2 regions of the Colwellia sp. Arc7-D genome follow, and region 2 is predicted to be linked to the other one. Evidence: riboswitches for the same ligand, from Rfam matches in the RefSeq annotation. Region 2 holds a riboswitch; the other holds the start of a gene.
What was found. Region 2 has a riboswitch for thiamine pyrophosphate ahead of DBO93_RS09650 (TonB-dependent receptor). Riboswitches for the same ligand answer to the same signal wherever they lie in the genome.
Positions count from the first base shown of each region.

Region 1: linked by a shared signal. The riboswitch ahead of thiC (phosphomethylpyrimidine synthase ThiC) and the one ahead of DBO93_RS09650 (TonB-dependent receptor) in region 2 are both predicted to bind thiamine pyrophosphate.

Region 1 is NZ_CP028924.1:3,659,753-3,675,773, reverse strand. It holds gene thiE (thiamine phosphate synthase) at 28-1,644, opposite strand; gene DBO93_RS15845 (thiazole synthase) at 1,644-2,447, opposite strand; gene thiS (sulfur carrier protein ThiS) at 2,451-2,669, opposite strand; gene thiO (glycine oxidase ThiO) at 2,718-3,893, opposite strand; gene thiC (phosphomethylpyrimidine synthase ThiC) at 3,911-5,869, opposite strand; TPP riboswitch at 5,961-6,059, opposite strand; gene DBO93_RS15825 (mechanosensitive ion channel family protein) at 6,366-7,259, shown strand; gene DBO93_RS15820 (16S rRNA pseudouridine(516) synthase) at 7,287-8,018, shown strand; gene DBO93_RS15815 (FKBP-type peptidyl-prolyl cis-trans isomerase) at 8,067-8,540, shown strand; gene DBO93_RS15810 (sigma 54-interacting transcriptional regulator) at 8,600-9,973, opposite strand; gene DBO93_RS15805 (hypothetical protein) at 10,053-10,640, opposite strand; gene DBO93_RS15800 (HAMP domain-containing sensor histidine kinase) at 10,640-12,103, opposite strand; gene DBO93_RS15795 (hypothetical protein) at 12,507-12,812, shown strand; gene DBO93_RS15790 (hypothetical protein) at 12,907-13,257, shown strand; gene DBO93_RS15785 (fumarylacetoacetate hydrolase family protein) at 13,316-13,927, shown strand; gene DBO93_RS15780 (glutaredoxin family protein) at 14,013-14,243, shown strand; gene DBO93_RS15775 (diguanylate cyclase) at 14,403-16,021, shown strand, end outside.
Region 2 is NZ_CP028924.1:2,184,331-2,200,351, reverse strand. It holds gene deoD (purine-nucleoside phosphorylase) at 1-437, opposite strand, end outside; gene DBO93_RS09685 (DUF1427 family protein) at 563-733, opposite strand; gene add (adenosine deaminase) at 799-1,803, opposite strand; gene aroG (3-deoxy-7-phosphoheptulonate synthase AroG) at 2,026-3,078, shown strand; gene DBO93_RS09670 (efflux transporter outer membrane subunit) at 3,427-5,001, shown strand; gene DBO93_RS09665 (efflux RND transporter periplasmic adaptor subunit) at 5,001-6,290, shown strand; partial or broken gene DBO93_RS09660 (efflux RND transporter permease subunit) at 6,287-9,384, shown strand; gene DBO93_RS09655 (HIT domain-containing protein) at 9,518-9,886, shown strand; TPP riboswitch at 10,243-10,357, shown strand; gene DBO93_RS09650 (TonB-dependent receptor) at 10,496-12,589, shown strand; gene DBO93_RS09645 (hypothetical protein) at 12,741-13,007, shown strand; gene pnuC (nicotinamide riboside transporter PnuC) at 13,007-13,681, shown strand; gene DBO93_RS09635 (phosphotransferase) at 13,783-14,835, shown strand; partial or broken gene DBO93_RS09630 (histidine kinase) at 14,921-15,993, shown strand; gene DBO93_RS09625 (LytTR family DNA-binding domain-containing protein) at 15,990-16,021, shown strand, end outside.

The DNA of each region.
Region 1 (16,021 bases), 1.5 Mb from region 2:
TCCGCGTTTAACTTAACTTAACTTAACTTAAGTTAAACGCGCTTGCATAGCTTGAGCTGCGATAATGGGGTGCTTAGCTTCGGTGATAGCGGTAACAACTGCAACCGCATTCACTCCTGTGCTCCATACCTGTTCTAGTCGTTGTTGGTTAATGCCACCAATGGCGACTACAGGAATAGTATCTGCTAGTGCCAAAATCTGCGTTAAGTTCGTTAATCCTTGAATTTGGCCTGTCATATTTTTGGTTTTTGTTGGGAAGATAGCACCAATAGCAAGATAAGAAGGCTGTAGTTGCTTTGCTAATAAAAACTCATAACAGCCATGAGTACTGATACCCAAACGTAAACCCGCTTTAGCAATAGCGCTTAAATCTGCACAGTTCAGATCTTCTTGGCCGATATGAACGCCATATGCCCCGTATTTAATAGCAAGTTGCCAATGATCGTTAATAAATAATCGACACTTATAATCACGGGCCATTGCCACAGCTTTAGCTATCAGTGGTTCTACTATTTTTATATCGTTATTTTTAATACGCAGTTGAATAATATTTAAATTCAAAGGTAATAATCGCTCGAGCCAAGTCAGAGAACCTATTACAGGGTAAAGGCCAAGCTTTTCTACATCGGCTAAATTGAGTGACTTGAAACAAGGTGATGACTGAAACCGCCGATAAAGTGGGTTGACAATAACGGGGAAGTCCGTTGGTTTTAAAGGCCACATACCTTGCTCAAATGCACCATAATAGCGATTTATTTCACTTTTATTATTGATATTGGCGTTAACTATTTCAGTACTTATTTCAGTTGTTAACGATAAGCCTTGATTAATAAACGCTTTAGTCAGTGTGAAGGCATCACGCAATAAATAACCATGCGCTAGAAAGCTCGCTAGTGCACTGGCAAAGCTGCAACCACCGCCATGACTATAATTTGTATCAAGTTTAGGTGATTGCAAAGTGAATAACTGGGTTTTAGTTATAGCTTCACTCGGTGTAGAGCTTAAGTTTTGTAAGCATATATCAGTGCAATATGTTTTAGCGTTACTCGATATTTCAGCGGTCGCATGTCCGCCTTTAATGATCACCGCGTTACAACCTAAAAGTAAAATATTTTCCGCCATGTTAAGTGTATCGTTGTTGGATCGTTTTTCGTGAAGGGCATTTAATTGCTTCGCTTCAAAAACGTTTGGTGTGATGACATCAATTAGTGGGAGTAGTGATACTAAGTTGGTGGCCGATAATGTTGTTAAGCAATCACCGACACTCGCTTGACCAACAGGATCATAAACCACAAGTAAGTCAGGCAATTGCGCTTTAAGTGACAATAGTAATGCGACAAGCCAATTGATTTGCTCGCCGTTAGCAATTAAGCCTATTTTTATTACAGCTGGCGGCTTATCAATACGTAGAGCTTGTGCTTGCTCGGCTAAAATTTTCACATCAATGGGATTAATCGAGCTTACTCGTTTGGAGTTTTGTACGGTATTGGCGGTAATTAAATGGCAGACCTCAACCTTGAGACTATGACCGGTTTTAATATCAGCAGCAATTCCAGCACCTCCTGAGCAGTCGGCACCGGAAATGCTCCAAATTATTGGCTTTTTTGTCAACTTGCTGGCGAGAAACGAAGGGTTTATGGTCATTACATATGTTCCGGTTGATGCCAAAAAGGCGTATCTAGCGTTGGCGTGCTCGGGTGAGCAGTCTGACGCTCAGGCATGGTTCCGGCGATATATGCAGATTCTCCTGCTGAAACTGCTCTTGCGAAAGCTTTTGCCATCAGTATCGGATTATCGGCAAGGGCAATGGCGCTATTAAGTAGCACGCCGTCATAGCCCATTTCCATGGCAATACAGGCATCTGAGGGTTTACCAATGCCAGCATCTAGTATCAATGTCGCTTCCGGTAATCGTTGGCGAATAGTGGCCAAGTTATATGGGTTCATTAAGCCTTTACCTGTGCCAATTGGTGAAGCCCACGGCATGATTACTTGGCAACCTAGAGCATATAAACGTTGGCAAATGACTAAGTCATCGGTGCAATAAGGTAAAACCTTGAAGCCATCCGCAAGGAGCACTTCGGTAGCGATCAGCAACTCTATTGGATCAGGTTGTAAATTGTAATCATCGCCAATAACTTCAAGCTTTATCCACTGGGTTTGAAATAACTCTCGGCTCATTTTAGCTAAGGTTATCGCTTCTTTAGCACTTTTACAGCCTGCTGTATTTGGTAGCAAAAAGCCTTGATTCTGTTTAACGGTTTCTTGAATGTAACGCCAAATTTTATCACCTGACTCGGCCAGTGGGTTTTGACGTTTAAGTGATAAAGTCACCACTTGTGAACCGCTGGCTACAATGGCTTGTTTCATCACTTCAGGTGATGGGTAAAGCGCAGAGCCAATTAATAGACGACTATTTAGCGGTTGACCATAAATGTTAAGTGACATGCCTTAACCTCCTACAATTGGGAAAAGTACATCAATACTGTCTTTATCGCTCACAAAGGTGTTTTGGTATTCATCTCGACCAACAAAGTCCCCATTAAGTGCTAGCGCAAAGCTTTGCTGTTGCTGGTTTTTGGGTAATGTTTTTGTTAATACCATTTCGATACTATTTTTCTTTGAACTGTTAGGCAGCTCAAAAGCGTTGCCATTAATATATATTTTCATTGTTATCTCCTCTATTCGCAGAAATGTTATTGCGATTGCAGCTGTGCTTTAACAAGAAATATTGCTCATAGATTGGCTAACCGGTAACCAATGAGCATATTGATAATTATCAACTGACTTTTTCTGCTTTAGCATTATATTGTCGACATGCTCTACTACTTGAGCAAGCACTACTGGGGCAATTAAGAAGCCATGACGGTATAAGCCATTGACTTGTATTAGGGCATTATGCGACATGATTTTTGGTTGATTGTCGCTAAAAGCCGGACGCAGTTGGCTAATATGTTGACGAATATTAGCTTCAGCAAAACCCGGATGAACACTATAAGCTGCACTAAGTAACTCCATGGCTGAGCGTACTGTCATGGGCGCGGTGTCATCACTTTCAATTTCTGTCGCTCCAACGACAAAATGGCCTTTACCCTTGGGTGCTATATAAATTTGATAGCGCGGATGCATGAGTCTAATCGGTCGTGAAAGATTAACTTCAGTACTGAAAAGTTGAAAAATTTCACCACGAACAGCTCGTAAATCTTTAAGTTCAGCACTGAGTTGATTATTGCGTTTAATTGATTTTTTTGCGCCAACTCCCCGACAGTCAATGGCAAGGTCAAACAGCTGATATTGGCTGCTATTACCACAAGTTTGAAAACGAATATGACAGCCAGCACTAAAACTGTCTGTTTTTATGGCAATAACTTCAGACTCGCTGTGCCATTTAACGCCTTCATCGATTAATTGCTGACGTAAAGCGAGCAGTAATTTTCGATTACCAATTTGGCCTTCCTCTGGTAAATATAATGCTTGTGAGAATTTACGGGCAAGTTCTGGTTCTAGTGCCGAAAGCTCGGTTCTATTTAGCTTTTGTTGTGTATGGTTTGGGTAATTATTCGCAAGAAATCGCGTTAATCTTTGGTAGTCAGCTATGTCTTGTTCATGACTAACAACGAGTGAACCTGTTTGCTGAAAAAAATTATAACCAGACAATGTGCTAAGCAATTTTGGCCATAGCGGTAAAGCAGCAAAACCCATTTCAACAATGTTGGCAGGGCTATGCATAGCTTCGCCAAGCGGTGTTAATAAACCGGCGGCGGCATAAGCCGCACTTTGCTGAGCGTTTTTTTTGTCTTTATCGAATAGCGTTACTTGGTAGCCTTGTCGATTTAACGACAAGGCTACCAAGCGGCCCATTAGGCCGGCGCCTATAATAGCGATGGTTGGCATAATTAAGCTAAATTGCGCTATTGGCTAAACGATTTTGTAACGGGATGATAAAGCTCGCTGCCGCTGGCTTTAAACTCGACAGATTTTTCTGCCATGCCTTGTGCTGAAATGCTGATAGTTTCATCAAGTAGTTTGATTTCAATGCTCTGTTCAGTGTTTGCAGCATTGCTTAAGTCTGCAGCATAGTCTCGCACTTCTTGCGATATTTTCATCGAGCAAAACTTAGGGCCACACATCGAACAAAAATGCGCGACTTTACCTGACTCTTGTGGCAATGTTTCATCGTGATAAGCACGTGCTTTTTCAGGATCTAAACCAATATTAAATTGATCATACCAACGAAACTCAAAACGAGCTTTTGACATGGCATTGTCACGGATCTGTGCGCCCGGATGACCTTTGGCTAAATCACCAGCATGAGCCGCGATTTTATAAGTCATCAAGCCCTCTTTTACATCTTCTTTGTTTGGTAAACCTAAATGCTCTTTTGGCGTTACATAACAAAGCATGGCGCAACCATACCAACCTATATTCGCGGCGCCAATACCTGATGTAATGTGATCATAGCCAGGTGCAATATCTGTCGTCAGTGGCCCTAAAGTATAAAAAGGCGCTTCACCACAATGCTTGAGTTGTTCAGCCATATTTCTTTCAATCATATGCAGTGGTACGTGACCTGGACCTTCAATAATGGTTTGAACGTCATGATTCCATGCTATTTTTGTTAACTCACCTAAAGTGCGTAATTCAGAAAATTGTGCTTCATCATTGGCATCGGCAATTGAACCCGGACGTAAGCCATCTCCTAGAGAAAATGAAACATCGTAGGCTTTTAATATTTCACAAATATCTTCAAAATGGGTGTAAAGAAAGTTTTCTTGATGATGTGCTAAGCACCATTTTGCCATGATTGAACCGCCGCGAGAGACAATGCCAGTCAGGCGTTTAGCGGTCATCGGGACATATCTTAATAATACGCCCGCATGAATAGTAAAGTAGTCAACACCTTGCTCTGCTTGTTCAATTAAAGTATCTCGAAATATTTCCCATGTAAGGTCTTCAGCGATACCATTAACTTTTTCTAATGCTTGATAAATAGGCACTGTGCCAATGGGAACCGGAGAGTTGCGAATGATCCACTCTCGGGTTTCATGAATATAACGACCAGTCGAAAGATCCATCACAGTGTCTGCTCCCCATTTTGTTGACCAAACGAGTTTTTCTACTTCTTCTTCGATAGAGGAGGTTACGGCAGAGTTACCGATATTAGCGTTGACTTTAATCAAGAAGTTTCGGCCGATTATCATAGGTTCCACTTCTGGGTGATTAATATTGACGGGAATAATCGCACGACCTCTAGCGACTTCTTCGCGAACAAACTCTGGCGTAATTGTTTCTGGAATACTGGCACCAAATGATTGACCTTGGTGTTGTTGCAGCAACATTTCGTCTTTAACTTCTTGTCTTTTCATATTCTCACGAATGGCAATATATTCCATTTCTGGCGTAATAATACCTTGGCGTGCGTAATGCATTTGCGTAACGTTTTTACCATTTTTTGCTTTACGCACTTTGGGCAAATGTTCAAAGCGAATATGGTCCAGACCTTCATCCGCTAAGCGCTGTTGGCTATATGTCGACGTTTTTCCTGATAAGAATTTAACATCCTTGCGTGACTCAATCCAGCTATCACGTAAGCGAGGTATTCCTCTATGCACATCTATATTGACGGTGTCATCGGTATAAAACCCTGAGGTATCGTAGACACATAATGGTTGGTTTTTCTCATAGCTAGGATTGTCTTGATTACCATTAATTAAGGTGTCAGATAACGAAATTTCACGCATGCCCACACGGATATCGTGAATTTCACCCGCAACGTAAACTTTGTTGGAATTTGGAAAAGATTGATCGGCAACGTTTTTTAAAAATTGTGTTGCTTGGTTTCGACGCTCGCGTCTTGATATTGAACTCATGTTCTCTCACCTGTTTTTATAAAATAAAAGTTAGGCGGAGCTTTATGGGGTAGTAACGAGGAATAGCACTTAACGCAAAATATACTCGCGTTAAATGCTACTACTTGTTCCCTTCGCAGATGTTAATCTAATCAGGTTCTACGGATCCCGCTTTCGCGATCTCAGCCCTTTGGCACTCCGACAAGTCAAACGTTTAAGTTTTTTAATATGCTTAAATGTGGCTAGATTCTAGCCTGATGATTTATTGATAAGCAACCGTTATTTTATTTTTATTATGATTAGTGGTTACCTAAGTTATTGAAAATAAGTATATCTGGCATGTTTTAAGCTGCTCAATAACAGGTTTTGTGCTTTTGGTTTATTCTTAATCAGCGAAAACGAACATAGCTTAATAATTATGAACTTTATCTAGTAATTACTAATAATATTGTAAATTAAGCGGAAAATTGTCGTACTATAGGCACACTGAGTAATGAACATTAAATGGAATGAATTTATGGCTGAATCTAGTCCCGAAAGCACCACTGATCAGGTTATAAAAACCTTAGATCCCGCAAGCTTACTTAAAAATGAAATTGACCAAGTCGGCCGGATTTACAATATTATTGTCGAATTTTTTACCAATTATAGTTTTCAACTTATTGGTGCGATAATCATTCTGATTATTGGTTTTCTTTTTGCGGGTAAAATAGCCAACATAGTACTCAGGTTATGTGAACGACATAAACTTGATGTTACCTTAAGTCGCTTTTTAGCGAACGCGAGTAAAATGCTGATTGTGGTGATGATTGGTATCATAGCCTTAGGTAAATTAGGTATTAGTGTTACCCCTTTTATTGCCGCTATTGGTGCTATTTCACTTGGTGCGGGTTTAGCACTGCAAGGGCTGTTATCTAATTATGCCGCGGGTTTTAATATTATCATTATCCGACCTTTTGTTGTTGGAGATACTATTGCCGTACAAGGCGTTCGAGGTTTAGTTAAAGAGGTACTTTTAGCCTATACCATTTTGACTGATGAAGATGATGTAGAAATTACTATTCCCAATAAGCATATTGTCGGTGAGGTTTTACATAACTCCAAACATGATTCGCTTTTAGAATTGAGTGTTGGCATAGATTATAGTGAAAATCCGTTAGAAGTTGTGGCAATGCTTGAAGATGCACTTGGTAAGCTAGATATCGTCAGCAAAGCCCGTAAGCCTTTGATTGGTATTGATGCCTTTGCTGATAGTTCAATTAATATAGCGGTGCGTTTATGGACGCCAACTGAAAATTTATATAGTTCGAAATATAAGGCCTATAAAGAAATTTATACCACGTTGGATAATGCCAATATTAAAATACCATTCCCACAACGTGATATTCACCTTATTAAAGATTTGGTTTAGCGCGTTGCTTTTTAGTCGTTACTAATTGTGGCATTAAATAAGGCGAGGCTAGATCGATATTTAGCTCAACATTGCCAAGTCAGTCGCAAAAGAGTGCGATTGATTTTGGCACAAAATAGGGTGTTGATTAACGGCGAAATTGCTCATGACGCTGATGAAATAATCGATACCTTTAGCCACATAATATTTGATGGTCAGGTAATCCAAGATAACCCTCCCTATTATATTATGCTTAATAAGCCAATAGGTGTGGTAAGTGCTACCCGTGATACTCAGCATAAAACAGTGATTGATTTACTTAGCTGCTCTTACAAAAGCGAACTGCATATTGTTGGTCGTCTTGATTTAAATACTTCAGGTTTAGTATTAATGACGAACGATAGCCGTTGGTCTGAACGTTTAACCTTACCTGAGAAGAAAGTAACCAAGCGCTATATGGTGACGTTAAAAAATAAACTTGATGAAGAGTACGTGCAGGCGTTTGCCAAGGGGATGTACTTTGCTTTTGAAGATATAACCACGAAGCCGGCAAAGTTAACCATAATTTCTGACTATCAAGCACAAGTTGAGCTTATTGAAGGGCGTTATCATCAAATTAAACGCATGTTTGGTCGTTTTCGCAACCCTGTAATGGCTCTGCATCGATGCGCTATCGGAAACTTAGCACTTGATAACAACCTAGCGGCAGGAGAAAGTAGAGAGCTGACAAAGTTGGAAGTTGCAGGTATTGATAGAGGTAGCACAGTATTTGATTTGTAAACTTTAAAATAATAAATAATAAATAATAAATAATAAATAAGGAATAAAATGACTAAGTACATCTTGTTAATCATAGTGTTAGGTTTAATTGTAAGCTATTTTATTCGCAGTAATGCGAACCAAGAGGCGGCAAAAGTAAATGCACTTCAAGCCGAGCAGTTTTTACAAAAAAATAAACAGCTTGAAGGTGTTATTGAAACTGATTCTGGATTGCAGTATCAAGTATTATCAGCAGGAGATGGCGAAACACATCCTGTGGCTAGCTCAAAAGTGAAAGTTCATTATCATGGGACTTTACTTGATGGCACAGTTTTCGACAGCTCTGTTGAAAGGAATCAGCCGATCAGTTTTGGTTTAAATCAGGTAATTAAAGGCTGGACTGAAGGCTTACAGTTAATGGTTACTGGAGAGAAAACCCGTTTATTTATCCCCGCAGCTCTCGGCTACGGAAATAGTGCAACAGGTAAAATACCCGCAGGTGCCTTGTTAATATTTGATGTTGAATTATTAGCCATTGATTAAGTCATTTAAACGGTAATTATGATGAAATAACCGCCATAAAAACTTTGGCGGCAATGACTTTACTCATCTCTGAATGCCTCTGCAGACAAATGATGGCGGTTAAGTAATTTATAAAATTCAGTACGATTTCTTTGTGCTATTTTAGCCGCTTGAGAAACATTTCCCGCGGTTATTTTTAAAAGCTTGGCGAGGTAGTCACGTTCAAATTTATCTCTAGCTTGTACAAAAGAAGGTAAAATAGTGGCTTTATCGCGTAGGGCATTTTTTACTAACATTTCGCTAATGAGTGGCTCATTAGATAAAGCGACTGTTTGTTCAACAACGTTTTGTAATTGGCGAATATTTCCAGGCCAAGTAGCACTGATCAATATCTCCATCGCTTCTTGTGAAAAGCCGGTAATATTAATATGAGATTGTTCAACAGACCGACTTAAAAAATACTGGGCAAGTAATGGGATGTCTTCTCTTCGTTCACTTAACGGGGGTAATTCTAATTCAACGACGTTAAGCCGATAATATAAATCTTCACGAAAAGTTTTATCTATTATGGCTTGCTGTAAGTTTTTATGAGTTGCTGAAATAACTCTTACATCAACTTTTATCGATTGTGTGCTACCTACAGGGCGAACTTCTCGCTCTTGTAATGCTCGTAAAAGTTTGACCTGAAAATTCATGGGCATATCACCAATTTCATCTAGAAAAAGCGTTCCGCCATCAGTCGCTTGGAATAAACCAATATGATTTTTTTCAGCACCAGTAAAGGCACCTTTAGTGTGACCAAACAGTTCTGACTCTAATAATTGTTCAGGAATTGCAGCACAGTTTATCGCGGTAAATGTTTGTGTGTGCCTTGGACTAGCTAAATGTATAGCTTTAGCTAACAGCTCCTTACCTGTGCCGCTTTGGCTATGGATAAGTAAGCTAAAGTCGCTTTTTGCGACTTGTTTACTTTGTTGTAAAAGTGACTCCATTATTGTGCTGCGACTAATAATTTTATCACGCCATTGGCTATCTACTTGATTATAGTTCAGCTCTGCTGGTTGCAGTCGAATAGCCTGCTGCACTATATCGAGTAACTCTTTACTTTCAAATGGCTTAGTGAGAAAGCTAAATACGCCTTGTTTTGTGGCATTGATCGCATCAGGTATTGTGCCGTGGGCGGTCATAATAATTACCGGAATATGGGGATGTTTAGCTCTAATTTGTTCAAACAAGGCCATACCGTCCATGCCTTCCATTTTTAGATCGCTGATTACTAATTGCGGGTGAAAACTTTCTAGTCTTCCTAAAGCTATTTTGGCATTTTTTGCTGATTCAACTTGATAGCCTGCCGCGGATAAACGAATACCCAGTAATCGCAATAAGCTAGGGTCGTCATCAACGATTAAAATTTTACTATCAACTTCAGCGATAGTCTGATTAATTTGGGTCATGAGGTATTCTCGGTATTTATAATGTATAAATTTAGCTAGTTAGCGTGGCATTAAACAAATATTCCGCTTTAACTTCTAATTACTGATCGCGCTTATCAATAGCTTGTTCAATATCTTTTAGCTGCTTAATTGTTTGTTCTAATAATTTAACCTGCTCGATTAAATTCTGTTGTATTTTTATGGCATTTTGTTGCTGCATAGAGCCAGTTTTTTGGAAGTTTTCTTGTTGTAATTTTTGCTCCGCTATCAATCTATTTCTCATTAACAATCGCTGATTTAACTGATCATGTAATAACGAAATAAGGGCTTGCTCGCTAGGCGTAATAGATGCGAATGCAGCATCGTTTTCTTCATTTTTTAACTTATTTAATAACATTTTTGCGTGAAAACTATTATAAATAGGTGACTTGGGTGAGCTGTAAAGTAAGAGCAATTTAATTTGTGCGTTGTAGTTAGGCGATTCATTAGATATTTGCTCTACCTGCGTTTGCTGTTTTATCACCTCTTCTAAAATTTGTTGTGGGCTCAGCTGCTGCAACGCTAGGTAATACTCACCATAAGTTAAACGAGAATTAACGTTATTTGAGGTAAGTTGGCACCCTGAAGATAACACTATAGTCATACACAATAGTGAAATTACAAAAAAGCGTTGCTGACTATAGGCCATTAGACTTGTTCCTCTTGATAAAAAGCGCGTGGCAATGTTATTTGTATTCTTGTGCCTTGACAATTGTTTGGAACATTTAACACTTCAATGCTGCCGTTAAGACGTAATAAAAGTTCTTTAACAATGGTTAGGCCTAAGCCGCTTCCTTTTATAATACTGATTTCAGGTGGGGGACCTTGGTAAAAAGCATCAAAAATTTTGTTTTGATTTTCTTGAGCTATCCCTATTCCTTGATCGCTAATTTGGAGTTGTAATTGCTCGTTGGATAGAGAGGAAGAAATATTTATTTCGCCTTCATCGGGAGAGTACTTTATGGCGTTGGATAATATATTATCAATAATAACGGCTATTTGTTTGCGGTTACTAATTAAAACGATGTCATTTAAGTTTTTGTTAAAAGTCAATTTTTTACGTTTTATGTCTAATTTTCTATCTGAAATAACTTGCAAAACCACGTCATTTATTTGTATTAATTCTGAGTCTTGTAAACTTGTAGAGTCGAGTACAATATTGAAGTCGAGTAGATCTTCAATGTGTTTTTGCAAACGAAATACACTGTCTTTAATGATATGAGCAATTTCTTGTTGTTCTGCATTTAACTCACCCACACTATTGTCGTATAGCAATTCAGTGCCTTCTCTAATAGCAGCTAAAGGTGTTTTTAATTCATGTGATATATGACGGATAAAGCTTGATTTTTGCAACTCTAGCGCTTGAAGTCGTGTCCGCATATTTTCTAAAGCCTGTGCTATTTCTTGAATTTCTGGAGAGCCATGCACATTAATTTCATGATCAAAGTTTCCTTGCTGTAATTGAAAAATATTTCGAGTTAATATTTTCAATGGGCTCGTGATTAAGTAAATAAATATCGCGGCTAAAAGTATACTCACTGGAATAATAACTAAGCTTTGTATCATAATATCGCGAACGGCCTGTGCTGCTTGCTTTATGTTATTAATGTATGTTGTGTTAAGGACGTTACTGCGCTGGGTAATGTTTTCATAAATAGTGTTCAAAGCATTAAATTGAATCTGTAATGGCTTGAGTATTGTACTGTCAGTGGGGGGCTTTGTTTCAGCTTCTGGTATTGTCGACTCTATCAGCTCAGTGATAGTTAGGGCGTAGTTCGTTAGCAGGTCTTGAAATTTGTTGTCTTGGCTTGCAAGCATTAGTTGCTCAGCCAAATGTAAAATCTGTTTACTTTGCTCAATATAATTTTCGGCTAAAGCAGGGTCGCGTAAAACTAAAAATTGTGCAGCACTTCGTTCCAACTTAATTTGGCTGCTTTTGAGTAATTGTTGCTGATCCAATATTTTCGTAATATCTGTAATAGCTTCTGCACTTTTATTCGCTAGGGTATTAACTTGTGATGCCCCAAAAATTAATGCGATTACCAATGGCAAAGCAACTAAGCCAAAACCTAACAGGGTTAACGACTTTATTGATAAGCTTTTCAGCGTCAAACTCCTTTTATGTGCTCGACTAATTAATTTTGTTAAATTCCCCACAATGCTTATTACGGCCTCTTAGCTAAATATATACCACCGTAGTGTTAGCTAAAAACATGAAAAAAACAATGGTGTCTCAAAATGGAGACAAAAATTTAACAGTACTTTTTATTTTATAAGTTATTGTTTTTTATTTGATTTTACTTTTATTTTAAGTTTTATAATTGGTTTTTTTTAAATCATAGCGATAAGTTGTTGCTAGATGGTGACACTATATTTGATTTATTGAAATTAATTTATTATTAATCATAGGGTTATGTTTTGGCATGACATGTGCAGTACTACATCAGTAAGTAGTATTTTCCATGTTTGACATAGTTAATTATGTCCTCTTAATTAATAAAAAAAGGATTCAGGTATGAACAGTTTTAGTTTAAAAACACTTTCAATTACGGTAGTTGCGGCATCACTAGTATCAAGCATAGTATTTGCTGGAAACGATGTTAGCAAATCACTCCCTAAAATGTCTGATAAAGCAGCATCTTTTTCAAAATTAGTAGCAGACTATGATATGGATAAAAATAATACCTTAAGCATTGCCGAAGTAGTAAAAAATGATATGTTAACGAAAAACTTCGCTAAAATTGATGCAAACAGCGATCAAGAAATTAGTGAAGAAGAATTTAATCAATATTTAGCAAATATGAAAAAATCTTTGCTATAGTTGCTTAGCTATGAGCTAATAGCTCGTTTTTTCGACTGTCTGCGTTATTCCCAACCAAACAGTCGACTTTTTTTACTCAATTAAAGGCCCCCACATGAAAGATCAACCTTCCGCAGATACTTTGTCCCGCTATGTTCAAATCGATAAATGGATTTTTGAAGTAAAGTCAGTACGCGCAATACGTGTAGATGATTTTGGTAAACCCTACTCAGCCGTTGCTAATTTTGCTTTAAATGGTAATAGTGCTTATATCGATGGTTTACTTACTAGGGAAGATGACGATTTCACCCGTGAGGACTACCAAACATTTGTTAAAATGAGTCAACAATTAGGCTTGGATACAGTTAACTTTGACCGTTTTAAGCAAAAGCAAAGAGTATCGGACATTGTTAAAGTTCCACCGTTGCACGTTGCTAAACCTGAATTAAAGTTAGTTAAAGTATAGAAAATAGATCATATTAAGCTTTAGAATGGTGCTTTAACTTATTTGAAAGGGCTGTCAAATGAATTCGGTTAAAGTCGCTAATAGCAATATTACACCTTCTAAAATAATCTGTGTTGGACGTAACTATGTCGAACATATCAGTGAACTTGGGAATGAAGTTCCTGATAATATGGTACTATTTATTAAACCTAATGCCGCGATTTCAGAACAACTCCAGTCTTACCATCAAGAAGTGTTGCATTATGAAGCAGAGCTTTGCTTTATGTATCAGCAAGGTGAGTTTTGTGCGGTTGCTATAGGTTTAGATTTAACTAAAAGAGCATTACAATCTCAATTAAAAATAAAAGGCTTACCTTGGGAGCGTGCCAAAGCGTTCACAGGCTCAGCGCTGTTCAGTGACTTTATTACATTAAATTCGATTGATGATGATTTATCCTTGGCACTATATATCAATGGTGAGTGTCGACAGTCAGGTTCAGTTGCTATGATGTTACACTCCCCCCAAGCAATTCTTAATGAAATTCAATCTTTTATTGCACTTGAAGATGGCGATATTGTTATGACTGGCACACCTGCGGGTGTTGGCGAAGTTATAGCTGGTGATACTTTTGAAGCACAAGTGCTGCATCAAAATAAGGTCTTAGTGACTAAGCAATGGCAAGCAACTTAATCTCTTCAGACTACGATAACATCGCATAATAATTTTCAAATTATGCGATAATTATTATAAAATCAACTTCAAAAAATTTATTATAATGAAACGTATAATCCTCTATACCATGAGTAACTGTCCTCATTGTCAAACAGCTAAACGTTACCTTGAAGATAAAAAAATTGCTTTTCGAATGTGTAATATTAAAACACCGGCAGGACAAAAAGAATTTTCAAAGTTAAACTTGCGTGGTGTACCTGTACTTAAAATAGGTGACCAAGTGCTGAAAGGCTTCGACGTTAAGCGTTTTAATCAACTTTATCAAAATGACTAAATTCCATTTTAAAATAATAAGTGCTTCATAGCTTGACTGTCTCAAATTTTAAGACAATATCAGTGTATTTCAGTTTGCTTTGTATGATTTTTGATCGTTCATTTTCTGTTTTTGTGGTAGTTTAATAACAAGCGTATATATTCTCACCATGGACCCGCTATGAACAAAGCTTTGCAAATTGCCTATGCAAGTTTAATCATAATACTGTTAAGCTTTGCTGTCGCATCGAAAGCTAATGAGGCTATCAACTTTCGAGACATGGATCACGATGTCTACCTTAAACCATGGCAATCCTATCAAAAAATTATCGGTTTAGAATCAGCAGCTCAGTCTTACGACGAACTCACTTATCTGTGGTGGCTATTACGTAAAGCTCAAACAGAAAACTTAATTTACTTTTACGATGATTTTATTCTAACAGTTGCTCAAGCTAATGGACTCATTTCAGTTAAAACCCCCTTAGCAATAACGGCGCGTTTAAGTTTATACCAAGGGCTTATTCATCGTAGGCAAGGTAATTACAAATTATCTAAAGAGGTGCTAACCAAAGGTTTAATGCAGGCAAAGGAAGCCAAGTTAAGTAGTTTGTATATATATACAAAACAAGAGCTTGCCTATACCAAAACCTTGACCGAGCTGTTTGACACATCACTAGTCGATATTCAAGAAGCTTACGTTGAAGCCTTTGCCCTCAAAGATCAGTTTTTAATTGCCACAATAAATGACACTTATGGTGCTATTTATGGCTATTTAAATGATTATGAAAAATCAATTGAGTATTATCAAAGGTCTTACGAAGCCTTTCAAAATTTACAATATCCTGCTCATATTGCTGTGGCCGTATATGGTTTAGCATCTACTTATCGTTATTGGAAAAAATACGATCTAGCGATTGAGTATTTTAAAAAGTATCAACAACAAATTATTTACACTCCTAATGCTAATATTAATTTTTTTGCTGAATATGGTCTTGGTATGACTTTAGCAGAAAAAGGTGATTGCCTTGAAGCGATTAAGGTAATAAATACAGCGCTGAAACTTGAAGGTATTCTTGATTACAATGCAGAACTGTATAAGCGTAAAGCAAGTTGCTTGATCGCATTAGGGCAACTTGAAGCAGCAGAAGAAGCGCTATTTAATGCAGCTAATATTTTTGCCAATATTCCTGAGTTAATAGGTACAACTTGGCAGCTTGAAGTGATCAAAATATCAAGTGAATTAGCTTATGCGCGAGGACAATACGATATTAGTTATAGTATCCTCAAAAAATATCATCTCGAAAATACTGACTTATTGATAAAAAACTCATCAGATAGGTTATTACAAGTTAGAGCAAGAATGGAGGTTGATCGTCATAAAATAGCTCAAAACTTGGCAGAAAAACGCTCACAAGTGCAGATGCTGGAAATAGAAAAACGGCAGAATGATAATGTGCTTCAGGTATATTTCAATATTTTTATTATTTCAGTTATATTCATTGTTATCGTCATTATGGTGGCACAATATAGAACGAATAAAAAAATGCATCTACTGTCTATAAAAGATCCTTTAACGGGGCTGTTTAATCGACGATACATTTTTGAATATCTACAAAAAGCACTAGAAGGCGGTTGTCCTGACAAAATAGCATTGACCATAGTGCTGATCGATATTGACGATTTTAAAAAAATAAATGACAGTTATGGTCACCCCATTGGAGATAACGTTATAAAAAAAGTTGCTCAAGTGGGGCGAGATGTTTTTCGTCAAGATGATATCTTCGGGCGTATAGGCGGTGA
Region 2 (16,021 bases):
CCTGTTTTTTCTGCTGTTTTTACAACGTTATGCAATAAATCAAAATCTGCTGTTACTGCAAAGTCACAACCATTCATGCGTGAGCGGTTTACATTTGAATCTGTGCTTGCTGCCATACCGACAATAATGTCACGTAGTTCGATATCATCACGAACTGCGCCACATGAACCTATGCGTATAATACTTTCAACGCCATAGTCTTTATATAATTCTGTTGCATAGATAGATATTGATGGAATACCCATTCCTGAGCCCATTACGGAAACTGGCTTACCTTTATAGGTGCCAGTGTAACCAAACATGTTACGTACGCGAGTTACACAGGTTACGTTATCTAGAAAGTTGTCTGCTATATATTTTGCGCGTAGAGGATCGCCCGGCATAAGTACCGTTTTTGCGAAATCGCCGTTGTTTGCTTCTATGTGTGCTGTTGCCATGAGTGTTAACCTTTTTTAGTGGTGTTCAATCACAGTAAGTTTCTAGCCATTGCTGATATTATTTTAACTCAGCCGCTATCAAGGGTGTTTTACTGATATGTCTTTTAAATGTTTAAAGTTGGATTCTAACTGAAAAAGCGTTCAGTGATCCAGTGATAACCTATACCACCTAAATAAATGCCGAAAATTCCAGCAATACCTGATAAAACTGGTGGTGCGGGTATAGGCAATTTAAGTAGCGAAAATATTAATCCCACAAATATTCCTGTGATTATCGCGATTATAACTTCGAACACGTATTCTCCTTGTTGATTGTTAATCAGCTATTTTAACCTCAAATTAACAATTTCAACAATGTACATTATCCTTTATTTGATACCTTTTGTTTTAAAAGTACTTTTTCACTGTCAGATAAGAAGCTTGCTTTTAATGAGTTCTCTTGCAACTGCTGAATATCTTTATCTGAAAATCCTAAGATGTTTCTAGCTAAGTTAAATTCATTTTTTAGCTCGATACCTTGCACACCCGGATCATCTGTATTTAAACAAACTAATAATCCACGTGCTAGAAAGTCTTTAATTGGATGTTGGCTAATATCTTTAATCGTACCTGTTTGGTAATTAGAAGTAAGGCATGATTCTATGGCAATATTATGCTCGAGCATGTAATCCATAAGCTTTTCATCTCGATGACAAGCAACGCCATGACCTATGCGTGTTGCATGTAACTGATTGATAGCCTGCCATATACTTTCTGGCCCTGCAGCTTCTCCGGCATGAATAGTGGCATGAAGTTGGGCTTTATTTACTTGGTTAAAGTGGTCGACAAACAGTTCGCCAGGAAAGTTATATTCATCGCCGGCTAAATCTACTGCAACTAAATGCTGTTTATGAACAAGAAGGGCGTCTAGCTCTGCTTGACATTTTTCTACACCAAATGTGCGACTTAAAATACCAATTAAATTAATTTTTACGTCATAAACTTTACATGCAGCATTAACACCGTCTATTACCGCAGCTACTACATCAGCAACGACCAAATTATTGTTCATTGCCATATAATAGGGTGAAAAACGTAATTCGGCATAATTAATACCGGCATTAAAAGCATCTTCTACGTTTTCATAAGCGATACGCTTACAGTCATCTAAGGTTTTAAGCACAGCAACGCCCCAATCAAGCTTACTGAGAAAAGCTAATAAATCGCTTTCACTGCCTTGAACTTGAACATGTGGAATAAATGCTTCAAAGCTTTTTTCAGGAAGAGCAATGTTGTGTTGTTGTGCTAATGCCCAAATAGTTTTAGGGCGAATGTTACCGTCTAAATGTCGGTGCAAATCAATTAATGGGAGGTGAGAGTGGTTCATAATACTGAGCAACCTATATATTTGTTTGATAAAAAATACGACGAGTAAATTATAAAATAAAGTGATTTAATTTTCATGCAAGTCGAATGTTTTGATTATACCGCTTTTTTCGTATTTTATGTTGCTATTAGTGTAAGAACACTGATAAGTTAAATTTGAGACTAATCATCTAGGTGTCTAGACGTAAATATACATTAAAATCGCAGCATAAAGAGAAACAACATGTTTGAGCAAACCGACGACGTTCGTATTAATAACATTAAAGAACTTTTACCCCCTATCGCATTACTTGAGCGATATCCTTCTTCTGAGCAAGCAACCAAGTCGGTTTTTTCTGGTAGACAAGCCATAAGTAATATTTTTAACAACAAAGATGATCGATTATTGGTTGTTATCGGTCCATGTTCGATACATGACCCAAAAGCGGCACTGGAATACGGTGAACGTTTAGTAAAATTACGTGAAAAATATAAAAACACGCTTGAAATTGTTATGCGTGTTTACTTTGAAAAACCAAGAACAACGGTTGGTTGGAAAGGGCTTATTAACGACCCTTACATGGATAACAGCTTTCAGCTTAATGATGGTTTGCGTATTGGTCGTAAGTTGTTGCTCGATTTAAATAACTTGGGCTTACCTACTGCAGGTGAGTTTTTAGATATGATCACGCCGCAATATATGGCTGATTTTATGTGTTGGGGCGCTATTGGTGCAAGAACCACCGAAAGCCAAGTACATCGTGAACTAGCATCTGGATTATCATGCCCAGTAGGCTTTAAAAATGGCACTGATGGCACGATTAAAGTCGCTATTGATGCTATTGGCGCAGCTAGTGCCTCACATCATTTCCTTTCTGTTACTAAATATGGCCATTCAGCGATAGTTGAAACCACAGGTAATGAAGACTGCCATATTATTTTACGTGGTGGTAGAAAAACAAATTTTGATGCTGAAAGTGTTAAAACAGTAACAGAGCAGCTAGAAAAGTCTGGTTTAAATACCAACATTATGATTGATTTTAGCCACGCTAATAGTAGTAAAAAGTTTGAAAACCAAATGCTTGTGTGCCGTGATGTTTGCGACCAAATGAGTAATGGAAATAAAAATATTTTTGGTGTTATGGTAGAAAGTCACTTAGTTGAAGGCCGTCAAGACCTAGCTGTTGGGGAAAAAGGCACGTATGGTCAAAGCATTACTGATGCTTGTATCGGTTGGCAAGATACTGAAACGCTACTGGCTGAATTAGATCAAGCCGTTGTCAATCGCAGGGCTTAATTCACCGCTTTGAATTAGCATTTAAAAACTAGGTAATACATACGCCAAGCAATTAATTATTGTTTGGCGTTTTTTGTTAGGTCAAATCAATGTTTATTGTCCAGTTATTAACGTTCTATAAAGTCGGTAAATACCAATAATGATAAGGCTGTGAATAGCCCTTGTTGCGTTGTCTTGATTTTGGTTGTGTTATACAGCGTGATTTAACCTAATAAATAGACCATTCACCGTACTTAACAAAAACTTATGTAAAGCAGTGTAAAGAACATTGTTTGTCACATTTTGCAGTCATACTATACTTACTTCATTAATATATCGAAATTGAAATTGTTATTATGGGGAAGGGTTTTGAAAGTTCGTTTTAACAAAGATTTCAGAATGAGTGAGCGAGATAATAAGCATAAATCTAGTTTGCTTTTTTGGAAAATATCCAAGTTAACTACAAGGTTAAAGGCAAGTAATATACTGGTAGTGAGTATAGCTTTGCTTGTGGGGGCTTGTAGTACTCCTACAGGGATGTCTTTTCAAAAACCTAGTCGTTTAACAGAGCATAATGTCCCAAATAAGTGGCAAGAAAATATTGCATCAATTGAAAATGACACAATAGCGACTGATTGGATTAAAAGCTTTAAAGACAATACCTTAGATGATCTAATTGGTTACGCGTTACAAAATAATTATGCACTTGATGCCGATAAAATAGGTGTTGCGCTTGCAAAAGAACGTTTAAATATAAGTGCAGCTACAGACTTTCCAGAGCTATCTTTATCTCTGGCTAATTCAAGAAATAAACAGGTTTCAAACAGTGTCACTACGTATCAAAATAGCGCTGACCTTAGTCTCGATTTAAGTTATGAAATTGACCTGTGGGGAAAACTGTCAGACCAACAAAATCAAGACAGATTAAGTTATGCAGCAGCGCAAGCAAGTTACCAGCATAGTAAACTAACGTTAGTCGCTGATATCAGTAAAGCTTGGTTTAATTTAACCCAAGCACAACAGTTGCTAACTTTATATCAAGAACGTGCTGAAAACCTTCAACGTAACTTATTAATGATTCAATCTTCATATCAATTGGGTTTGAATGATGCATTAGATGTTTATCTCACCAAAAATACAGTTAACCAAGAATTGGCTCGTGTAGCTCAACAGCAGCAAGCATTGAAGGTTAGCAGTAGAGCACTTGAGCTGCTGGTAGGAGATTATCCGCTAGCTAAAAAAGTAAGTGAGCAGAACTTACCGTTTATTGCTGATGAAATTAAGCTAGGTTTACCTGCACAATTACTCACCCGAAGAGCCGATATTCAAGCAAGTTGGTTATCGCTATTAGCGTTAGATGCTGGCTTAGCGATAGCACATAAGCAACGTTTCCCAAGTTTTAATTTAAATGCCAGTGTTGGAGATAATGCCAGTGAATTAACTAATTTGCTCAATGGTGGAGCATTAGCTTGGTCTTTAATGGGCAGTATAACCAGCCCGTTATTTAATGCTGGCCGACTCGAGTCACTGGAAACCCAAGCGAAATTAACCGTAGTTCAAAACGAAAAGCTATATTTACAACAAGTTTATCAAGCCTTTGCTGACGTGGAAAATAGCGTAAGCGAGCGAGAGTCGCTTAATCAGCAATATAATTTTTATCTTAAAGCACAAGAAAACGCTTTAGCGGCTGAAAAACTTTCATTTGATCAATACTTACGTGGCTTAGTCACCTATACCACGGTATTAGAAGCACAAAGGCGCTCATTTGATGCTCAAACTACCGTTATTCAACTAACCAATGAACTATTACAAAATAGAATCGAAATTTACCTTGCTTTAGGTGGTGACTATCTTGATGGCACAACCCAAACGCAGCAAATAAACAGTACTAAAGGTAACTCATTACCAGCATCGTTAACTAACCGTATAAGCATGGAAAAGTAATGTCGTTAAAATTAAAAAAACTACTACCGATCATCGTATTATTGTCGCTCTTATTTGCAGCCTATATTGTTACAAGTAATCCTCCTTCAGCAAAGCGGGGACGTCCAAGTGCATTGCCGCAAATTAGCGTTGAGGTAAAGAAATTAGTGCGTAATGATCTTGCTATCACAATTGACAGTTATGGCACCATAAAGCCTCGTACACAGAGTGTGTTATTGCCACAAGTATCAGGCCAAATTATCCGTATTAACCCAAAATTTAGAGCCGGTGGCTTTTTCGAACAAGGCGACGTATTGCTTGAATTAGATCAAAGAGACTTACTCGCCGAAGTTAAAATTGCACAATCGAGCCTGTTTAGTGCAGAACAAAGTTTTAGTGAAGAACAAGCGCGTGTAGAGCAAGCCGAGCAAGACTGGCAACGTTTAGGTAATGACAAAAAAGCACCTGATTTAGTACTACGCAAACCTCAATTAATGGCGGCACAGGCTTCAGTTTATTCAGCCCAAGCCAGTTTATCTAAAGCTGAATTAGCCGTAGAGAGAAGTAACATTGTTGCGCCATATACTGGACGTATATTAAGTAAATCTGTTGATGTTGGACAAGTCGTCAGCATTGGGACCGAGCTTGCAGAAATTTATGCCGTAGATTATGTCGAAATTCGTTTGCCACTTAAAAATAAAGACCTCCCTTACATGATGTTGCCAGAGAGCAATCGCTTTGAAAATGCCACTGCTCAAGAACAGCCTGCTGTTACTATCTATTCAGATTTAGTCACTCGTCAAAGCTGGCAAGGTAAAGTAGTGCGCACCGAAGGCGCATTTGATGAAGAGTCACAGCAATTATTTGTAGTAGCACAAATTGACGATCCTTATGGCGTAAATGAAGGTAATGGCTTGCCATTAAAAATTGGACAATATGTTAGTGCAAAAATTAAAGGTAAAACGATTGAAAATGCCTTAACTGTTCCAAATAAAGCCATTTATCAAGGCAGCTATGTGTATATTGTTGATGATAATATTCTTAAGCGTAAAAATATTACTATTGCATGGCAAAGTGATGATGTAGCGGTAATTAAATCGGGTCTAGAAGCCAACGAATTATTAGTATTAACGCCTTTAGGTCAAGTAACCTCTGGCACCTTGGTTAGTCTTAATAGCATTGACGGTAAGCCTGTAAAAGCATCAAAACAAACTAGAGTAAAACCTAGCGCTGACAAAAAGCCTGATAAAAACTCAAAATCTAGACCAAATGCAAAGCAATCGCCTGATGAACAAGGGGCTAAGTCATGATCGCTTGGTTTGCAAAAAATCATGTTGCTGCTAATTTATTGATGATCACCATTTTATTGACCGGTATTTTCTCAATAAAAAGTAGTATTCCATTAGAGGTGTTTCCATCTTTTGAATCTGAGATTGTTAATGTTTCTGTGTCCTTACGGGGTTCAACACCTGAAGACGCAGAACAAGGTGTCGCAATTCGAATAGAAGAAGCTGTTCAAGATCTTGAAGGGATAGAAAAAATCACCAGTACGTCTGTTGAGGGTGGGGCATCGGTGCGAATTGAAGCTGACTCCAGTACAGATGTACGAGATTTACTCGCTGATATTAAAAGCCGTGTCGATGCAATTAATACCTTTCCTGCTGATGCAGAAAAGCCAGTTACTGCAATCGCACAGCGTATTCGTAATGTTATTTCAGTTACCATTGCTTCTGATTACGGTGAAAAAGAAATACGTGAGTTTGCTGAACAAGTGCGAGACGATTTACTGCGACTACCACAAGTAACCCAAGTAGCATTAGATGCTGTTCGCGACTATGAAATTAGTATTGATATTAATCAAAGCAAATTAGAGCAATATCAATTAACCCTTTCTGAAATTTCTACAGCAATCAGTAGTAGCTCTGTCGATATTTCTGCAGGTAATGTTCGTACTGATGGCGGTGATGTTCTAATACGTAATAAGGGACAAGTATATCGTCGAGACGAGTTTGAAAAAATTGTTATAAAAACGAATACTGATGGCACGTTTTTATATTTGGAAGATATTGCACAAGTTAATGATGGGTTTGAAGAGACTCCCTTACGGGCTCGCTTTAATGGCCAGCAAGGTGCTTTAATTGATGTGTATAGAATTGGTAATCAAAGCGCGATTGACGTTGCTGATGCCGTAAAAAACTATATTGATGAGCGCCAAAGTAGCCTGCCACAAGGTTTTGTATTGAGTTATTGGGATGATGATTCCGAAATTGTAAAAAGTCGCCTAAACACCCTGATCACTAATGCTTTACAAGGTGGCTTTCTCGTACTGATCTTGTTGACCTTATTTTTACGTCCCTCGATAGCATTTTGGGTGTCTATTGGTATTCCCATCAGTTTTATGGGGCATTTATTGTTATGCCATTTTTTGATATTTCAATAAATATCATGAGCTTATTTGGATTTATTCTAGTGCTGGGTATTGTCGTTGATGATGCCATAGTGACTGGAGAAAATATTTATCGTCATACGCAAACGGCAGCTAGCGGTTTAGAAGCAGCGATAAAGGGCACTCAAGAAGTGGCAACACCGGTAACCTTTGGTATTTTAACCACGGTAGCCGCATTTTTACCCTTAGCGTTTATTGAAGGACAGCGGGGAGCATTGTTTGCCCAAATCCCGATCATCGTTATTCCAGTACTGCTTTTTAGTTTAATAGAGTCTAAATTTGTACTGCCTTCGCATTTAAAGTCGCTGCGTTTGCGCAGTGAAAGTACAAAACAATCAAAATTCAGTGTTTGGCAACAAGGCTTTGCAGATGGTTTTGAAAACGCAATTCTTAAGTATTACAAACCATTATTGTCAATAGCTATTCGTAATCGTTTAACTACCGTAGCTTTGTTTTTTGGCATGTTTATTTTGATCTTAGCATTCATTACCAGTGGTTGGACTCGCTTTGTATTTTTCCCACGTATTGCGAGTGAAACTGCTCGTGGTAGCGTTACTATGCCAGTAGGCACTAGCTTTGATGTCGTTGACTCTTATGTTGAAAAAATGTCGAATGCAGCCAAAACATTACAAGATAAATACCGCGATGACGATGGTAATAGCTTGATTTTAAATACCTTGGCTATCACCAGCGACGCCAGCGGTCGAGTACGCTTTGAAATACAGCCGGCAGATAAAAATGACAGCGGTGTAGGTACAGCACAATTAGTCAATGAGTGGCGGGAATTAATTGGTCCATTACCGGGCGCAGAAAGTGTTACTTTTAGGGCCGAAATTGGCAGGGGCAGCGATCCTATTGATGTACAACTTTCAGCAACTGATTTAAAAAGCTTGAATCAAGTCGCAGATGAAGTTAAAACCCGCATTCGAACGTATCCTAGCGCTTTTGAAATCGCTGACAGTTTATCTAACGGTAAAGAAGAGCTGCAAATAGAATTAACGGCGCAAGGTTATGCCATGGGCATGAGTAACGCTTGGGTCACCAGACAAGTTAGAGACGCTTACTTTGGCTCAGAAATTCAGCGCATTCAACGTGGGCGTGACGATGTTCGTGTAATGTTACGCTTTCCATTATCAGAGCGGCAATCGATATCTAAACTCAATGATATGCTGATAAATACTCCTTCGGGTGGCAAAGTACCGTTATCGCATGTAGCGATATTAAAACCGGGTAAAAGTGCGTCTGCTATTAAACGTATCGACCGGTATCGAACGGTTAATGTTACTGCGGATATTGATAAAAACACCACTAATATGACCACGTTAAATGCCGACCTTAATCAGTTTTTAACCGAGCTAATGGGCAAGTATCCTGGCGTTTCTTATAGTTTGGAAGGTGAAGCACGCGAACAAGCAGACTCTTTTAGCAGTCTAGCTTGGGGCTTATTATTTGTATTTTTTATCATATATTGTTTATTAGCGATACCGTTTAAATCTTACATACAGCCGATCATTGTTATGTCAGTAATACCGTTTGGTGCCATCGGCGCGATTATTGGTCATTGGATAATGGGGATGGATTTAACCATTATGAGCTTACTAGGGTTAATGGCTTTGATCGGCGTTGTTGTTAACGACAGTTTAGTGTTAGTCGACTTTATAAACGCTAAAGTTCGCACAGGCATTAGAGCGTATGACGCAGTATTAATTGCGGCGCAATCAAGATTTCGCCCAGTTATGTTGACGTCTTTAACCACCTTTATTGGTTTAATGCCATTATTATTCGAAAAAGCAACACAGGCACAATTTTTGATACCTATGGCCGTTTCTCTGGGGTTTGGGATAATATTTGCAACCTTTATTACCTTAATTTTAGTACCTGTAAATTATTTACTGGTTGAAGACATGAAACGTTTCACATCAGACGGTAAACAAAAACTGATCAAGCAGTTAAGTTAATTTAATATAGTCACTGAGTACTTAATTAGATTTTTTAAATGAGTTACGCTAAGCGAATGATAAGCCTTTGTTATTCGCTTAGCTTATCGTTAAACTAATCAACAAATGTATTCTCAATTATTAAGGTAAACTGATGGCTGATAAAAACACAGCAGAAGAAACCATATTTTCTAAAATCATTCGCCAAGAAATACCGACCCCGTTACTTTTTCAGGATGAGCTTGTCACTGCATTTCGCGATATTTCTCCACAAGCCAATAGCCACATTCTCATTATTCCAAATAAGCTTATTGCAACCGCTAATGATATTGAGCAAGAAGATGAACTCACCATTGGCCGAATGTTCAGTGTTGCTAAAAAACTCGCTAAAGAAGAGGGGATAGCACAAGACGGATATCGTTTGATCATGAACTGTAACCAACATGGTGGCCAAGAAGTTTATCATATTCACCTACACTTAGTTGGCGGTGAACCCTTAGGTAAAATGTTGAACATTAAATAGTCGAGCTCTTACCTCAAGCATTAGAACAGCTATGTGACTATAGATAATGCTTGAGGTAGCCAATCATGAAATAAGCGAGCTGTTTATGAATACTAATGCCATTAACCTGACATGAGTTAATACTATTAGTTGATTGGTTTTAGCCTTAATTTTAGTATATTTATAGTTATAAGTTAGTATCAAGTTTGAGTACCTCACCCGTTAACACACCTCATCGGACAATTTTATTCTTTATAGTCTTTTAAATCCTTATTGTTATATATAAGCGCAATCTCACTCACGTTAAGCAGTCACCTATTATTTAAATCTTTTAAAGTATTTACTCTGTACTTTCCAGTAAATATTGTTAGTATGCATGTCGAACCAAGGGGTGCCTGAAATTTTTTTATAATTTTGATGGCTGAGATGCATAGCGAACCCTTAGAACCTGAACCGGATAGTACCGGCGTAGGAATGGTTAAGCTAATCGTATTCCATTCTGTAATGTTATGTTTGTTGCTTCACTCTTATAGTGTAGAAATAGCTATTTATTACAGTTTGTACCTCATAAGCTACCCTCCCACATGCCGTATCCCATAGCGTATTCCTAATCGAATTTATGAGATCACAATGACGTTTATAAAAACACCTGTTGCTTTAGCAATATTGACTAGCCTTGTTACTTCAACAACATTTGCTGCAGAAACTTCAACCGATACTGCTGAACCAGTAACAGAAGTTATCACCATAAATGGCGATTTTCGTGCAACATCATTACAAAAGACCGCAAGTTCTTTATCTGTTATCGCGAGCGATGAAATTAACGCACGCAACGCACAAAACCTTGAAGAAATAATTGCTCGCACGCCTAATGTTAATTTTTCTAGTGGTACTCAACGCGCTAGATATTATCAAATTCGCGGTATTGGTGAGCGTAGCCAATTTAAAGAGCCGATCAACCCATCAGTGGGTTTAATTATCGATGGTATTGATTTTTCAAGTGTTGGCAGCATAGCGTCAACGTTCGATGTTGAACAAGTAGAGGTTTACCGTGGACCTCAAGGTACACGTTTTGGTGCTAATGCCATGGCGGGTATGATCAATATTACATCAAACCAACCAACAGATACCTTTGAAGGTAAAGTAAGATTGTCTGCGGGTAATTACGATAGCTACAGTGCGGGTTTGGTTTTATCAGGGCCAGCAACTGAAAAAGTAAACTACCGTTTAGCTCTTGAGCAATACAGTAGCGATGGTTTTATAGAAAACGATTTTTTAAATCGTGATGACACCAACAATCGCGATGAATTTACTATGCGTGGTAAATTGGCCATTAAAGCCACTGACGACTTAACGATTGATCTTACGGCATTTGTCGCCGATTTTGATAACGGTTATGATGCTTTCTCCCTCGATAATAATCGACATACTTTATCTGACCAACCTGGCTTTGATCGTCAAGACACTAAAGCCTTAGCAACAACGTTTACTTATCAAGGTTTTAATCATTTTACCATTGAAAGTATACTCAGCTATGCCGACTCAACATTAGATTATGGCTATGATGAAGATTGGGCCTTTGTTGGCATTCGCCCTGACTGGGAATACAGTTCTGAGGATAATTACTTTCGCGATAAAACATCAGCCACTGCTGAACTTAGAGCTGTTTCAGCGCCCAGTGGAAAAATCTTTAACAACACCACCGCTTGGGTTACCGGCTTGTATTTTAAGCAAGAAAAAACCAATTTATTACGCCAATACACTTACCTTTCTAGCGATTTTACCTCGTCATTCGATACCGATAATATTGCAGCATTTGTTCAGTTTGATAGCCAACTTGATGAAAAGTTAAGTCTTACAACTGGTTTAAGATTAGAGCGAAGAAATTCAGATTACTCCGATGCTGAAATGCTTGAATTTTCTCCAAGCGATTCTATGGTTGGCGGTAAAGTTGTGTTGTCGTATCAAATGGATAAGAATAATTTATTCTACGGTTCAATAAATAGAGGCTACAAGGCAGGTGGTGCAAATACCGAAGGTACTTTACCGGCTAACTTGCGTGAGTTTTCACCTGAATATTTATGGAATTACGAAGTAGGGTATAAAGTTAACTTATTAGATAATCAAGCTTACGTTCGTAGCGCATTATTTTATATGGACAGAGATGATATGCAAGTGCGTACATCATCGCTAGAATTGCGTGAAGATGGCAGCACAGACTTTGTTTCATATTTAGGCAACGCTGCAACAGGCACTAATATAGGCATTGAACTTGAAGCAGGGTGGCAGTTAACGCCTGAACTTGAAATATACGGAGCTTTAGGTTTATTAGATACTGAATATAATGGCTTTATAGATGCTGACGGTAACGATAAATCGGGTGATGAACAAGCACACGCGCCGAGTTATCAATTTAACATTGGTTTAAACTATCAATTATCAGATCACTTATTATTGAATGTATCTGTTGATGGTAAAGATGAGTTCTTATTCTCTGACACACATCAAGAGAAGTCAGAAGCAATTGAAGTTGTTAACTTATCGCTAAGTTACACTAAAGATGATTGGCAAGTAAAAGTATGGGCGCGTAACTTATTTGATGAAACTTATGCGACTCGTGGCTTTTATTTTGGTAATGATCCAAGAGACGAATACACGGCTAAAGCTTATTATCAGTTAGCTGAGCCAGCAGTTTTTGGTGCAACATTTGATTATAACTTTTAGATAAAAATGTTAACAACTTGTTGTTAAATAATGGTTTATGTGTAATAACTGTTAGTCATTAAGTTGAAATTATAACGTATAAGGAGTACGCATCTACAACGGCTAGCGTGTTCCTTATCTTTTTGTTAAACAATATTATTAAGTATTTATTATGAAAATATCGATTGAGATTAGTTTATACCCATTAGCAGAAGATAAATTTAAAACCGAAATATGGGCATTTATTAAACGTTTACGTTTAGTCGATGGTTTATCGGTAGTCACCAATGGTATGAGTACACAAGTATTTGGCGATTATGATCTTGCTACCTCGCATGTCATGGCTGAGATAAAGCATGTACATCAAAAACTTAATGCTGCGGTGTTTATTTGTAAGTTTATAGGCGGTGATCGCTCTGTAGTAGAAGCTGAATCGTAATGTCGAATTCAATGAGTGCAACAACTGAAATTATACAATATTTCACTACATTGCCATTATTTGAGTTGCTCGCTGTGCTAACGTCAATATTTTATGTGGTTTTAGCTGCAAAAGGTAATATTTGGTGTTGGCCAGCCGCTATAATAAGTACTGTGTTGTATACGGTTATTTTTTATAATGTATATCTGTGGATGGACAGCTTATTACAGTTGTACTATTTACTCATGGCGATATATGGCTGGTTTTGTTGGCACCAAAATAGTACTTCAAATAACAGTACTGAAACAAAAGCGCTGCTATACAGTCAATGGTCATTAAATCGTCATAGCGTTATCATTTTAGTATTAACGTTAGTTTCTCTAGCTTTAGGTTGGTTAATGGCAACATATACCCCTGCACATTTCCCATACCTTGATAGCGCTACAACAGTATTTTCGGTATTTGCTACTTATTTGATTACCCAAAAGGTATTAGAGAATTGGTTGTATTTTATTGTCATTGATATTGTTTCTATATATCTGTACATGGAAAAAGATTTGCTTCCAACCGCTGCTCTATTTGGTAGCTTTGTTATTTTTGCTGCTTATGGTTATTGGCAATGGCGCAAACAATTCAGATTACAATTTCGTCAACAACATAATGACATGTGTATCAATAGCTCTGTTACCGAATAAATTATGATGATGGTAATATTTAATATTTCATTTAGCTTGCGAATTAAAAGTTATATTGCGCCTAATCTGCAAGATAATACTTTGAATTTAAGCGGGTAACCATGCAACAGCAAACGTTAAGTCAAATGCTTTGTCAGTTGCCTTGTTTTAAAAAACTTAAGGTAACTGACATAAATGAGATAAATACAGGTCTTAGTCAGCCATGCTTTCGTGTTGAATATAAAAATAATTTTTATTTCGCCAAGTATGTAAGTCCAAACAGTACTGAAGCTTTAGCAAGCCAAATCGCGGCTAACCATAATATTTCTCCTCATGTAGTGTATGTAGGTAATAACTGGTTAATTACCGAGTTTATAGTAGGAGAGGGGCTTGATACGGTTATACAGAGTGAAGTCGCTAAAATAGCCACTATGTTAACCCTGCTGTCACGGTGTCATCGTATTGATTACGCTTTGCAATACAATGCACTTGAACCGTTAGATAATCTGCAAACAACAAATCAGCTTAATCTAGAAAGTGTTGATCAAAAAACAACAAAAATTCAAATACCCACCTTAGATATTTCTAATACCATAAGCGAATTATTTGAAAATATAACGTGTAATGACGTCTTACTAAATAACTTAATGTCGTTATCAAAGGTGTTACAACAAAACTTAACAAATGTGAATATAACGTTAGGAAGTATTGAACAAGTACTTTGTCATGGTGATGCCAACTTTAGCAATGCTATGCAATTAAAATATCCACAACTAAACTCAGTTGCTGTGCATAAGTTAATAGATTTTGAATGCGCATGTATCGCACCTGTAGATTTTGACCTAGCCATGTTAATGGCAGTTAACGAGATTGAACGCGCTAAAATAGCCTTAATCAATGATCAATACATATCTATAAATCAGGCTCACTTAGCAACCAATAATATAGCTGATATTGTCGACAATTCACTAGTCAATAAGCAATGCATGCCTATACCCTCTATATTTCTAGTTACGCGTTACTATGATTTATCTATCCTAATCAATTGCTTATGGTACTTATCTAAATATAAGGACACTAGTCAGGTAAAATACAAAATTTTAGCTAAAAAACAAATAATGCTATTACCGATGTGCCACCCTCAGGTAAACAATATTTTAGATGAAATGAGATAAGGCGTACTAATCTTAAGACTAGTGGTAGTGCGAGAGTGCTTTGCATAGCGCATAATTACGCTAACTTCACTAATGGGTGTTTTGTGTGAATTGGAAAGAGTTTGTAGAAAATAGAAATCGCTTATTTTGGTTGGTACATACAGCTGGCTGGTGTGGTTTTGCCTTAGTACATTACTTAGGTTCGTTGCTGCACGATCTACGCGATATTTTTCTTGTTATCATTTTATTAAATGCTTACGCCGGTTGGTTATTTACCGCGCCGCTTAGGTATATTTATCGTCGTATCTGGAATTTTACCCCGCTAAAAATAGCCTTCGTGGTGATACTCACCTCTTATTGCACTGGGGTATTATGGCAAGTGGTTAAAAACATTAATTACTGGGAAATATACAAGCATGGTTACCGCCCAGATTTTTGGCTTTATTACACCAAAAATAGCCTGTTATCCTTCTTTATTATTTTAAGTTGGAGCGGCTTATATTTTGGTACTAAGTATTACCAAATGTTGCAAAAAGAAAAGCAAAACGTTTTACGTGCCAATAATGTTGCTCATCAAGCACAACTTAAAATGTTACGTTATCAGTTAAATCCGCATTTTTTATTCAACACCTTGAATGCCATCTCTACTCTCATTTTGGTAGAAGAAAATAAAACTGCGAATGGCATGGTGACCAAGTTAAGTGAGTTTTTGCGCTATTCTCTTGATAAAGATCCAATGAAGCGGGTAACACTCGACAGTGAATTACAAGCACTCAGGCTTTATTTAGATATTGAAAAAGTACGCTTTGAAGAACGCTTACAAGTAATTTGTGAAGTTGCTGGCGATTGTAACTTAGCTTTAGTTCCTAGCATGATATTGCAACCATTAGCCGAGAATGCAATTAAGCATGCTGTAGCGGTGCAAGAAGAAGGGGCACCATTCACGTTTCAGTGCACCGATTCGGTAACGATTTACTGATAGAATTGGCTGATAATGGTCCAGGCGCTGACATTCAAAATGGTAACTTGTTTCGCGAAAAAGGTGTTGGTTTAGTTAATACCCGCGAACGCTTACAAGCTTTGTATCAGAATGATTTTTCTTTAGTTGTTGCCAACAATGTACCAACTGGTGTTAAAATAAGCATAAGAATTCCCTATGAAGTTGGCGGTCGAATATGAGCAAGCAGCTCACCACTATTATTGTTGA